DNA from 2 places in the Hydrogenophaga sedimenti genome. Region 2 is predicted to be linked to the other one. Evidence: riboswitches for the same ligand, from Rfam matches in the RefSeq annotation. Region 2 holds a riboswitch; the other holds the start of a gene.

What was found. Region 2 has a riboswitch for cobalamin ahead of ACS5NL_RS10315 (TonB-dependent receptor domain-containing protein). Riboswitches for the same ligand answer to the same signal wherever they lie in the genome.
Region 1: linked by a shared signal. The riboswitch ahead of cobM (precorrin-4 C(11)-methyltransferase) and the one ahead of ACS5NL_RS10315 (TonB-dependent receptor domain-containing protein) in region 2 are both predicted to bind cobalamin.

The regions. Positions count from the first base shown of each region.
Region 1 is NZ_JBPZHA010000018.1:38,761-44,196, reverse strand. Features, by position in the region: gene ACS5NL_RS21635 (TRAP transporter small permease subunit) at 1-371, opposite strand, end outside; gene ACS5NL_RS21630 (gluconokinase) at 368-898, opposite strand; gene gntR (HTH-type transcriptional regulator GntR) at 1,057-2,100, shown strand; gene ACS5NL_RS21620 (glutathione S-transferase family protein) at 2,223-2,912, shown strand; cobalamin riboswitch at 2,997-3,238, shown strand; gene cobM (precorrin-4 C(11)-methyltransferase) at 3,548-4,330, shown strand; gene ACS5NL_RS21610 (sirohydrochlorin chelatase) at 4,327-5,217, shown strand; gene ACS5NL_RS21605 (precorrin-8X methylmutase) at 5,214-5,436, shown strand, end outside.
Region 2 is NZ_JBPZHA010000005.1:185,072-190,507, reverse strand. Features, by position in the region: gene rraA (ribonuclease E activity regulator RraA) at 1-272, shown strand, start outside; gene ACS5NL_RS10335 (sulfite exporter TauE/SafE family protein) at 301-1,116, opposite strand; RNA gene ssrS (6S RNA) at 1,249-1,429, opposite strand; gene ACS5NL_RS10325 (cell division protein ZapA) at 1,501-1,878, opposite strand; gene ACS5NL_RS10320 (DUF904 domain-containing protein) at 1,875-2,105, opposite strand; cobalamin riboswitch at 2,156-2,411, shown strand; gene ACS5NL_RS10315 (TonB-dependent receptor domain-containing protein) at 2,490-4,316, shown strand; gene ACS5NL_RS10310 (cobyrinic acid a,c-diamide synthase CobB) at 4,331-5,436, shown strand, end outside.

The sequences.
Region 1 (5,436 bases), on a different contig from region 2:
GAGTTGCTGTCCAGCCCCACCACGACCTGCTGCCAGGCACCCCGGCCCAGCAGCACGGCAGCCAGCAGCACCAGCAGGCGGATCACCAGGGTGACCGCCTTGAACGTCCGCGGACGCTTGCGCACCAGGCCCACCAGACTGGTGAAGGCCATGTGTTCGCCGGCGGGGTAGGCCGCCGCCGCCCCGATGAAGACCATCCACACGAACAGCAGGCGCGAGAGTTCTTCGCTGGCCGCGATGCCGCTGCCGAAGCCATAGCGCAGCACCACGTTGAGGAACACGGAACAGGCCATCACCGCCAGGCAGGCGGCCATGAGGGCCAGCGCCACGCGCTGCAGTGCGTGTGTCTTGGGGGATTCGTGGGTGCTCATGCGGCCTCCGGGGGTTGGGAACGGTCGGCAACCGTGGCCCAGGCGGCCACTCGTTCCAGCAGTTGCGGCAGCGGATGGGCCGCGTCCACGCGCAGCACGCCGGGTTCACCGACCGGGGTTTCGAGGGTGGCGAACTGGCTGTCCACCAGCGCGCTGTTGAAAAAATGCGCGGCGCGCGCGGCCACGCGTGCACGGGCCTGCTCCGGCGTGATGTCCAGGAACACGAAACGCAGGCCGGGCGAGGCGATGCGCAACTGGTCGCGGTAGTGGCGGCGCAGGGCGGAGCAGGTGAGGACCACACGGCTGCGCTGCGCGAGCAGGCCGCCCAGGGTGGACAGCCAGCCGGCGCGGTCGCTGTCGGTCAGCGGCGTGCCCTGCTGCATCTTCTCGCGGTTGGCCGCACTGTGGTGGTCGTCGCCTTCGATCAGCGCGAAGCCCAGGCGCTGCGCCAGGGCGGCACCCAGGCTGGACTTGCCGCAGCCGGCCACGCCCATGATCACCAGCGATGCATTCGGATCGGTTGACATGTGTGAGATAGCGCTATCTTTAAAACCCGGAAAAAACGGCCTGGACACCAGACCGTGGGGCTCAGGACGACGGATTCGGGTTTCCGAGGCTGTACGTCTTTCTGAGATAGCGCTATCTTATGGTCTGATTTCCAGCTGCCCAACCCGTACAAACCCTGATGCCACCCACCTCTGTCTCCCCAGCCTCATTGCCACGGCCCCGGGCCACCGGCCGGGTCACCCTGGCCGACGTGGCCGCCCTGGCTGGCGTCAGCCCCATCACTGTCTCCCGCACGCTGCGGGGCGAGCGCACGGTGGACCCGCTGCTGGCCGAGCGGGTGAGGGCCGCGGCCGCCGAACTGCGCTACATGCCCGACCCGGCGGCACGCGCCCTGGCGTCGAGACACAGCTCGCACGTCGCGGTGCTCATTCCCATGCTGTCCAACGCGCTGTTCGTCGACCTGCTGGAAGCGGTGCAGCGCACACTGCGCCCTTCGGGCTACCAGACGCTGATTGGCATCACCCATTACGACCCCGACGAAGAGGAGCAGTTGCTGCGCGAACAGCTGCTGCACCGGCCGGCGGGCCTGCTGGTGACCGGCATCGACCACAACGCACGCACGCGCGAACTGATCGACCGCAGCGGAGTGCCCTGCGTGCACCTGATGGCGCTTTCACCCGCGCCCGAGGTCTACTGCGTCGGCTTCTCCCAGACCGACGCGGGTGCCGCCATCACCCGCCACCTGCTGGACCGTGGTCGGCGGCGCATCGCCTTCGTCGCTGCCCAGCTGGACCCGCGGACCCTGCAGCGCGCCGAGGGTTACCGCCGCGCACTCGGTGCGGCCGGGCTGTACGACCCGGCCCTCGAACTGCTGGACGCCCGCCCTTCGTCCATGGCGCTGGGTGGCGAACTGTTTGCGCAGTTGCTGGGAGCGCATCCGGACTGCGACGCGGTGTTCTTCTGCAACGACGACCTGGCCCAGGGTGGCCTGCTGGCGGCCTTGCGACTGGGGGTGCCGGTTCCGCAGCAAGTGGCCGTGGCGGGTTTCAACGACCTTTCGGGCAGCGACCAGATGCTGCCGCCGCTGACCACGGTGGCCACGCCACGCGGCGCCATCGGCGAAGCCAGTGCGCAGATGCTGCTGGCCCTGATGCGGGGGGAGGCGCTTCCTGCCCACTCGGTGGATCTGGGCTTCGAACTGCGCGTGCGCCAGAGCAGCTGAGGCGCTCCGGCCGGCGGGGCGTCCTCCGGCACGATGGACCGCTGTCGCGCCCGGTGGCGGGCTCTCGACGCGGCGGGTGGTCGGTCCTATATTTCCCGGGTACGGAAAACACCGAGGCCTTCATGACGACACCCACCCTGCATTACCACCCGCTCTCTTCCTATTGCCAAAAGGTGCTGATCGCACTCGACGTGCTGGGGATCGGGTTCGACAGGCAGTTGCTGAATCTGGGAGACCCGGCGGAGCGTGCGGCGTACCTGGCCCTGTGGCCGACGGGCAAGATGCCGTTGCTGGTGGACCAGGGGCGGCCCGTCCCGGAGACCAGCATCATCATCGAGTACCTGCAGCGGCACCATGCCGCTCCCGGTCGCACGCTGATTCCTCCGGACCCGGACGCCGCGATCGACGTGCGCCTGTGGGACCGCCTGTTCGACCTGTACGTGATGACGCCCATGCAGGCGCTCACCGCCGACCTCCTGCGTCCCGAGGCTGACCGGGACGCACTCAACGTGGACCAGGCGCGCCAGCAGCTGTCGACCGCCTACGCGTTCATCGACCGGCATCTCGACGGGCGGACCTGGGTGAGCGGCAACGCATTCAGCATGGCCGACTGCGCCGCAGCGCCCTCCCTGTTCTACGCCGTGACCTACGTGCCGTTGCTGCCGGAGCAGGTCCACCTGGCGGCCTATGTCGAGCGGCTGATGGCCCATCCTTCGGTGGCGCTGGTCATCGATCAGGCCCGCCCGTGGTTCAAGTTCTATCCCGGGCGAGCCGGCCTGTCACGGCGCTTCTTCGACCCGGCCGCGGCCTGAGAAGCGCGCGATCGGCGAACCGGCGCGACCTGGACCGGCCGTTGCGGAACCCGGCCCCTCGCGTGCCGCTGCCACAAAGCTCGGGTATAGAATGCCCGTGTTGGTGCTCGCCGTGTCGTTCAGACATGGCAGTTCAACGGGAAGCAGGAGGGGGAGTCCCACCCGGACGAACCTAACCTGCGCTGCCCCCGCAACGGTAAGCAGACGGGTGGGCCAAGGCATTGCCGAAGTCCCCCATTTCTCAAAATGTCGCCACTGGTTCACACCGGGAAGGCTTTGAGGAACGTTCTGTCAGCCCGGATACCGGCCAACAAGGAAGCTGCGCCCCTGGCGTGGCTGTATTACCCAAACACCGTCGGGGAAGGCGGTGAGGGGTCTTCGCCGGTGTCCTCCTTTGTCCCTACGCTGCTTTTGCGAGCTTGAGCCAACGCTTGTGCGTTCGCTCGCCCCGGGCTTCCCGTTCGCCGTCGAAACCACCCGTCGCCTCTCCCTTGGGCATGCCATTGCCATCCGCGTTGTGTCTGACGCGTTCAACCCAAGGAGTCACTTCATGCACATCGAACCAGGTCTGGCCGTTCGCCACCGCCGGTCGCTGAAACACCGCCTTCACCCGACCACCTGACCGCGAGCACACCATGGGTGCCGGAACGGTCTGGTTCGTTGGCGCGGGTCCTGGAGACCCGGAGCTGATCACGGTCAAGGGGCGCGACCTGGTGGCGCGTGCGGGCGCCATCCTGTTCGCCGGGTCGCTGGTGAATGAGGCGGCGACCCGCTGGGCGCCGCCGGGTTGCGTGATCGCCGACAGCAAGGACATGACGCTGGAGCAGATGTCGGCCTGGCTGATCGCACATGCCGCGCGCTGCGACACCGTGGTGCGGCTGCAGACCGGCGACCCGGCGCTCTACGGCGCCCTGATCGAGCTGGTGCAGCCGCTGGACGCCGCGGGCGTGCCGGTGGCGGTGGTGCCGGGGGTGTCGTCCGCCATGGCCTCGGCGGCGGCGGCGGTCGAGAGCTTCACGCTGCCGGAGGTGACGCAGACCACCATCTTCACCCGGGTCGAGGGCCGCACGCCCATGCCCGAGGGCGAAGACCTGGCGGCCCTGGCGGCGCACCGCACGACGCTGTGCATCTTCCTGTCCATCACCTTGCTGCACAAGGTGGAGGCCGGGCTGCGCGCCGCCGGCTGGGCCGAGGACGCGCCGGTGCTGGTGGTGCACAAGGCCAGCTGGCCCGGCGAGGAGCGCATCGTGCGCGGCACGCTGGCCACCATCAAACAGCGGTGCCGCGAGGCCGGCATCGTCAGCCAGGCCATGGTGATCGCCAGCCCCACGCTGGGCGCGCGCCAGTGGCCGGAACTCACCCGGTCCCGCCTCTACGACCCCAGTTTCACCCACCGTTTCAGGAAAGCCACGACATGAAAGACACCACCATCCTGCTCGTGGGCCACGGCTCGCGCGAGGAATCCGGCAACCAGGAAATCCGCGACTTCGTCGCGCAATGGCAGGCGCGCCAGCCGGACTGGCGCATCGAGGTCTGCTTCATCGAATTCGCGCCGCCCTCGCTGCAAGACGGCCTGCTGGCCGCCGCCAGAAACAGCCGGCGCGTGCTGGTGCTGCCGCTGATCCTGAACGCGGCCGGCCACGTGAAGATGGAGATTCCGGAAGCGATCGAACACGCGCGCGAGCACCTGCCGGGTGTGGCGTTCCACTACGGCCCGCACCTGACGGCCTGCGACCCCATCCTGGCCATCCTCAAGCGCCGCCTGCGCAGGGCCATGGCCGAACTGGACATGCCCGATCCGACCACCACCGGCGTGGTGCTGCTGGGGCGCGGTTCGTCCGACCGCGGCGCCAACGGCGACATGGCCAAGATGGCGCGCTGGCTGCAGGAGGAGGGCGACCACGAGCTGGTGGAGCTGGCGTTCACCGGCATCACCTGGCCGCGGCTGGAGCGCGTGGTGCAGCGCCAGGTGCTGATCGGCATGCGGCAGGTGGTGGTGCTGCCGTACTACCTCTACACCGGCACGCTGATGCAGCGCATCCACCGCCAGGTCGAACACCTGCGCCTGCAGTACCCGCAGATCCGTTTCGCCTGCGGCACGCACTTCGGCTTCGAGAAGGAAATCTTCGAACTGCTCGAGCAGCGTGTGCACGACCTGCTGGCCGGTGTGCCCGACAGCAAGCTGCCCTGCGACGGCTGCAGCTACCGCGAGATCGCGCACGACCTGGGGCATGGCCACTCCCACGAGCACACGCACGCCACCGTGCAGGTGCACGCCCACGCTCCCGAGGTGTTGCCTGCATGAGCACGGTCAACACCATCACCGAACAGCTCACCCGGGCCGGCCAGGCCATCGAGCACGACAGCTTCGCCATCATCGACGCCGAGGCCGGCCCGCACGGCTACACCGGGGCGCAGTGGCCGATCGTGCGCCGCATGATCCACGCCAACGCCGACTTCGAGTTCAACGGCCTGACCGACTTCCACCCCGACGCGGTGGCGGCCGGCATCGGCGCCATGCTGC
Region 2 (5,436 bases):
TGCTGGGGGGCAACCTCGGCGCAGCCGCTGCGCGCAACGGATGGGCGGGTCTGCTGATCGACGGCTGTGTGCGTGATGTCGCCGAACTGGTGGTGTGCGAGACCGGCATCCGTGCGCTGGCTTCGATGCCCCTGCCGACGGACCGCCGCAACCAGGGCCTGCGCGACGTTGTCGTGCGCATCCAGGGGGTGGCCGTGCGACCTGGTGAATGGCTCTACGCCGATGAGGACGGCACCGTGATCGCCGACCGACCGCTGCATCCTGTCGGCTGAGCCGGGCGCCGCTTCCGCGCGGCGGCGGTCAGGCGGTCAGGCCCTTGTAGAGCATGTAGGCGGCCAGCAGATAGAGCACACCGGCGAACGCGCGCTTGAGCGACTTCACGGGCAGCGCGTGGGCGGCCTTGGCGCCGAGGGGGGCCATCAGCACACTCGCCGCGCCGATGACGGCCAGCGCCGGCACGAAGACATAGCCGACAGAGCCCGCCGGCAGGTCGGGCACGCCCTGTCCTGCGATCACGTAACCGATGGCGTTGGCCAGCGCGATCGGAAAGCCCAGGGCCGCACTGGTGGCGACCGCGTTGTGGATCGCCACGTTGCACCAGGTCATGAAGGGCACGCTGATGAAGCCACCACCGGCGCCCACCAGTCCCGAGAGAAAGCCGATCACCGTGCCCGCGCCCAGCTGGCCAGCGGCGCCGGGCAGGGTGCGGGAGGCCTGCGGCTTCTTGTCCAGCAGCATCTGGGTGGCGGAGAAGCCGACGAAGAGGGCGAACAGCAGTGCCAGCGAGCCGCCCTTGAGCAGAGCGAACACCCCCAGGCTGGCGATGGCCGCACCGATCACGATGCCGGGCGCCAGTCGCCGCACGATGTCCCAGCGCACGGCGCCGCGTTGGTGGTGGGCCCGCACGCTGGAGATCGATGTGAACACGATGGTCGCCATCGACGTCGCGATCGCCATCTTCACCGCCAGCCCGCCGGGCACGCCGCGGTGCGACAGGATTGCACTGATGAACGGCACCATCACCATGCCGCCGCCAATACCCAGCAGCCCCGCCAGGAAGCCGGAGCACAGCCCCAGCAGGGCGAATTCAACGATCAGCAGTGGTTCGAGGAACATGAAGGAAGGTCTCCGGAGCGCGTGCCCGATCCAGAGTGGCCGTGGACCCGGCTTCGCCGGTCCACAAGCCACGTCCCCCTTCCCGAAGGAGAGGGGGGAAGCCGCGAAGCGGCGCAGGGGGGAGTGGGGAATTAGGTGTCTGCAGATGCCGCCGGACCGTCATCCTGAACCGGGGGTTCAGGTGGGCGAGGGCAACGGGGCTTCGGGTTCATCTGACGCGAGACGCTCACACCAACCACGTTATGTACCAAGCCCGGGCTCAAAGAGCATTGGTTCAAGGAAATATAAAGCCCGGCGCGCACTGCAGACAGCGAAATTGTAGGCCTCTGCGGGGTCAGTGCCGCTGCGTCTGTCGGAAAAAATTCCTGAGGGCGATGCCGGCGCTCAGATGAGCTGGCCGTCGCTGCCCAGCGCCTGGTCCAGACGCTTGAGCAGATCGTCGACACGGGTCTGTGCAGCCGGATCGTCGGATTCGAGCGCTGCGGCCGGGTTTGTCAGCGGTGCTGGCGTGGACGCGGCAAAGGTCGGCGCCGACAGACTCTGGGCTTCCTTCTGCGACAGCTCGAAGGCGAGGTTGAGCGAGGCGAGCACGGCGATGCGGTCGCGGGCCTTGACCTTGCCGGCGTCGCGGATGCGGCACATGGCCGTGTCCACGCGTTCGACGGCATCCAGCAGCGCGGACTCGCCTCCGGGCGGGCAGGACAGCAGGTAACTCTGGCCCATGATCTGGACCTCGATCTGTTTGGAGGCCGGCTTGTTCATCGGGAGTCTTTCGGTGTCTCCGCCTCGTTGCCGGCCGGCAGCCGGTCGAGCAGGGCATCGATGCGCGAGCGGGCGGCGTTCAGCCGGGACTTGAGCGAATCGCGCTCGGTCCTGAGCGCGGACACCTGGTCCTGCAACAGGGCGTTGGTGCGCTGAAGTTCTTCATGGCGCAGGAGCAGCCGCTCGACGCGCTCGGCGATCAGTTCAAGATGCTTGGGCTCGGCCATGGTGACGACAGTTAAGTAACCCATTGTAGGGTTGCCGCAAGGCCCCCGGGCTTAGAATGCTCGCCGTTGGTGCTCGCAGTGTGGTTCGCATGCCGCAGTTCAACGGGAAGCAGGAGGGAAAGTCCACACCGGACCGACCTAACCTGCGCTGCCCCCGCAACGGTAAACAGACGGGAAACACGGCCATCAGGTCTTGCGTCCCCGCTTTCATCCCGCAGCCACTGGGAGTCCGGTTTTGCCGGCACCCGGGAAGGCGATGAGAGTTGTTCTGTCAGCCCGGATACCGGCCAACACGGTGGTGACACGTTCCCTGGATCCGTCACCGTGACGCCCATGCGCTGTCGGGGAAGACGGCGAGGGCAACCTTCTGTGTCTGTTCATCTCATGTCTTCTCGCGTTTTCAGTGCACGCCTGGCCGTGCTTCCGTTCGCCTGCGCCTTGTCCGTGGCCGCCTGGGCCCAGAAATCCCCATCCGTCGTGGTGGTCAGTGCCACCCGCTCCGAGTTGCCCATCACCGACGTGGTCGCCGACGTGACGCTGGTTGACCGCCTGGCGATCGACCGCTTGGGCGCGGCTTCGGTGTCCGACGTGCTCGAGCGCCTGCCCGGCGTGACCATCAACCGCAATGGCGGCCCTGCCTCGACCACCAACGTTTACCTGCGTGGTGGCGAAAACCGCTTCACCGCGGTGTTCGTGGACGGCGTGCGCATCGACTCGCAATCGACCGGCGGCGCCAGCTGGAACACCATCCCGCTGTCACAGGTCGACCGCATCGAGGTGTTGCGTGGTCCGGCTGCGGCGGTCTATGGTTCTGACGCCATCGGCGGCGTCGTGCAGATCTTCACCCGCCAGGGCGAGACCGGCTTTTTCCCGTCGGTGCGCGTGGGCATCGGCTCACACAACACCCGTGAGGCCAATGCCTCGTTGCGCGGCGGTGAAGGCGCGGTCGACTACGCCTTCGGTCTCGGTGCCGAGCGTAGCGACGGCTTCAACGCCAAGCCCACCGGCAACCCCGACAAGGACGGCTATCGCAACGAATCGTTCTCCGGCCGCCTGGGCTGGAAGCTGACGCCGGACCAGAAGCTGGAAGCCACGCTGCTGGACAACCGCCAGAAGGCCGGTTACGACGGCTTCGCGGCGGGCAAGGACGACCAGGCCAAGAGCCACCTGCAGACCGTGGGCCTGAACTGGAACGCTCGCTGGAGCGACGACTGGAGCACCCGTGTGGGCTTCACCCGTGGCACCGACCGCTACGAGACCTCTCCCTCGACCTACCTCACCGAAACCCAGGTCGAGAGCTGGCTGCTGCGCAACGAGCTGCGCGTCGGCCCTGGTCGCCTGACGGTCGATCTGGAGCGCCGCGAAGACCAGCTGGAAAACGCCAGCACGACGCCCAAGAGCACCGACCGCCACCAGAACGCGCTGGCGGTCGGCTACGGCCTGCGCGCCGGCGACCACACGCTGCAGGCCAACCTGCGCCGCGACGACGACAGCGAGTTCGGCGTCAACAACACCGGCTCTCTGGCCTACGGCTATGCGCTGTCCAAGAGTCTGCAGCTCACCGCCTCGGCCGGTACCGCGTTCCGTGCGCCGACCCTGTTCCAGCGCTTCAGCATCTACGGCACGCCCGACCTCAAGGCCGAGACCGCGCGCAACGTCGAGGCCGGCCTGCGCTGGCAGGAAGGCGTGGGCCGTGCGTCGGTGGTGGTCTACCGCAACCGGGTCAAGGACCTCATCAACTACGTGGATGGCGCCGGCAGCTGCATCAACGGTGTGGGCGATTTCGCCGGCTGCTACGGCAACACCGGCCGCGCCACCTACACCGGCGTGACCCTGTCGGGCGGATCGAAGCTGGGCGAAGTCAACGTCGGCGCATCGCTGGACCTGATGCGTCCGAAGAACGCCGACACCGGGCTGCTGCTGGCGCGCCGCTCCAAGACGCAGGCCACACTGACGGCCGACATGCCGGTCGGCGGCTGGCGCATCGGTGGCGAGGTGCAGCACACCGGCCAGCGCTTCAACGACGCGGCCAACCTGCAGGCGCTGCCCGCCTACACGCTGCTGAACCTGACGGCCAGCACCGACGTCGCGCGCGACTGGCGCCTGCTGGCGCGCGTGGACAACGCGACCGACAAGGACTACGAGTCGGTGCTGGGTTACGCCACCGCCGGCCGCACCTTCTACCTCGGCCTGAGCTGGACGCCGCGCTGAGCCTCGGGATGGCGATGGCGAACTGTCCCGCCCTGCTGATCGCGGCCCCGGCCTCCGGCCAGGGCAAGACCACCGTCACGGCCGCGCTGGCGCGGCTGCACGCGCGGCAGGGTCGGCGCGTGCGGGTGTTCAAGTGCGGGCCGGATTTCCTGGACCCGCACTGGCACCAGCTGGCCAGCGGCCAGCCGGTGCACAACCTGGACCTCTGGCTCAACGGCGAAGACGACATCCGCGCCCGGCTGCACGAAGCCGCCACCCACAGCGACCTGATCCTGATCGAAGGGGTGATGGGGCTGTTTGATGGCGAGCCGAGCGCGGCGGACCTGGCCGTCAAGCTGGGCATTCCGGTGCTGGCGGTGATCGACGCCGGGTCCATGGCCGGGACCTTTGGCGCGCTGGTGCACGGCCTGCGCCACTACCGCCCGGGCCTGCCCTGGGCCGGCGTGCTGGCCAACCGTGTGGCCAGCGACGGGCACGAGAAGATGCTGCAGGCCTCGGTGCGCAGCGAAGACCTGGGCACCGGGCTGGCCGGCATCGACGCGGGCTGGCTGGGTGCGCTGCGGCGCGATGCCGGGTTCTCCCTGCCCGAGCGGCACCTGGGCCTGACGGTCGCGGCCGAACTGCCCGACGCGATGGTGCGGCTGGACGCGCTGGCCGATGCGATGGCGTCCACGCCGCTGGGCCAACTCGATGCGGCGGGCTGGCAGCGCTGGGCGGTGCCGTTTGGCGCGCAGGCCGAGCGCCCGGTGGCGCCGCTGCTGATGGGCCGCACCGTGGCGGTGGCGCGCGACGGGGCCTTCTGCTTCACCTACCCGGCCAACCTCGACACGCTGCGTGCACTCGGGGCGTCGCTGGTGTTTTTCTCGCCAGTGGCCGACGAGGCGGTGCCGGACTGCGACGCGGTCTGGCTGCCGGGTGGTTATCCCGAACTGCATGCCCGCGCGCTGGTGGACGGCACCCGGTGCCGCGACTCGCTGGCCGCGCACATCGCGGCGGGCAAACCGGTCTGGGCCGAGTGCGGCGGCATGATGCCGCTGTTCGACGGCCTGACACTGGCCGATGGCGCGCGGATGCCGATGTGGGGCCTGCTGCCGGGCGAGGTGGCGATGCAGCCGCGCCT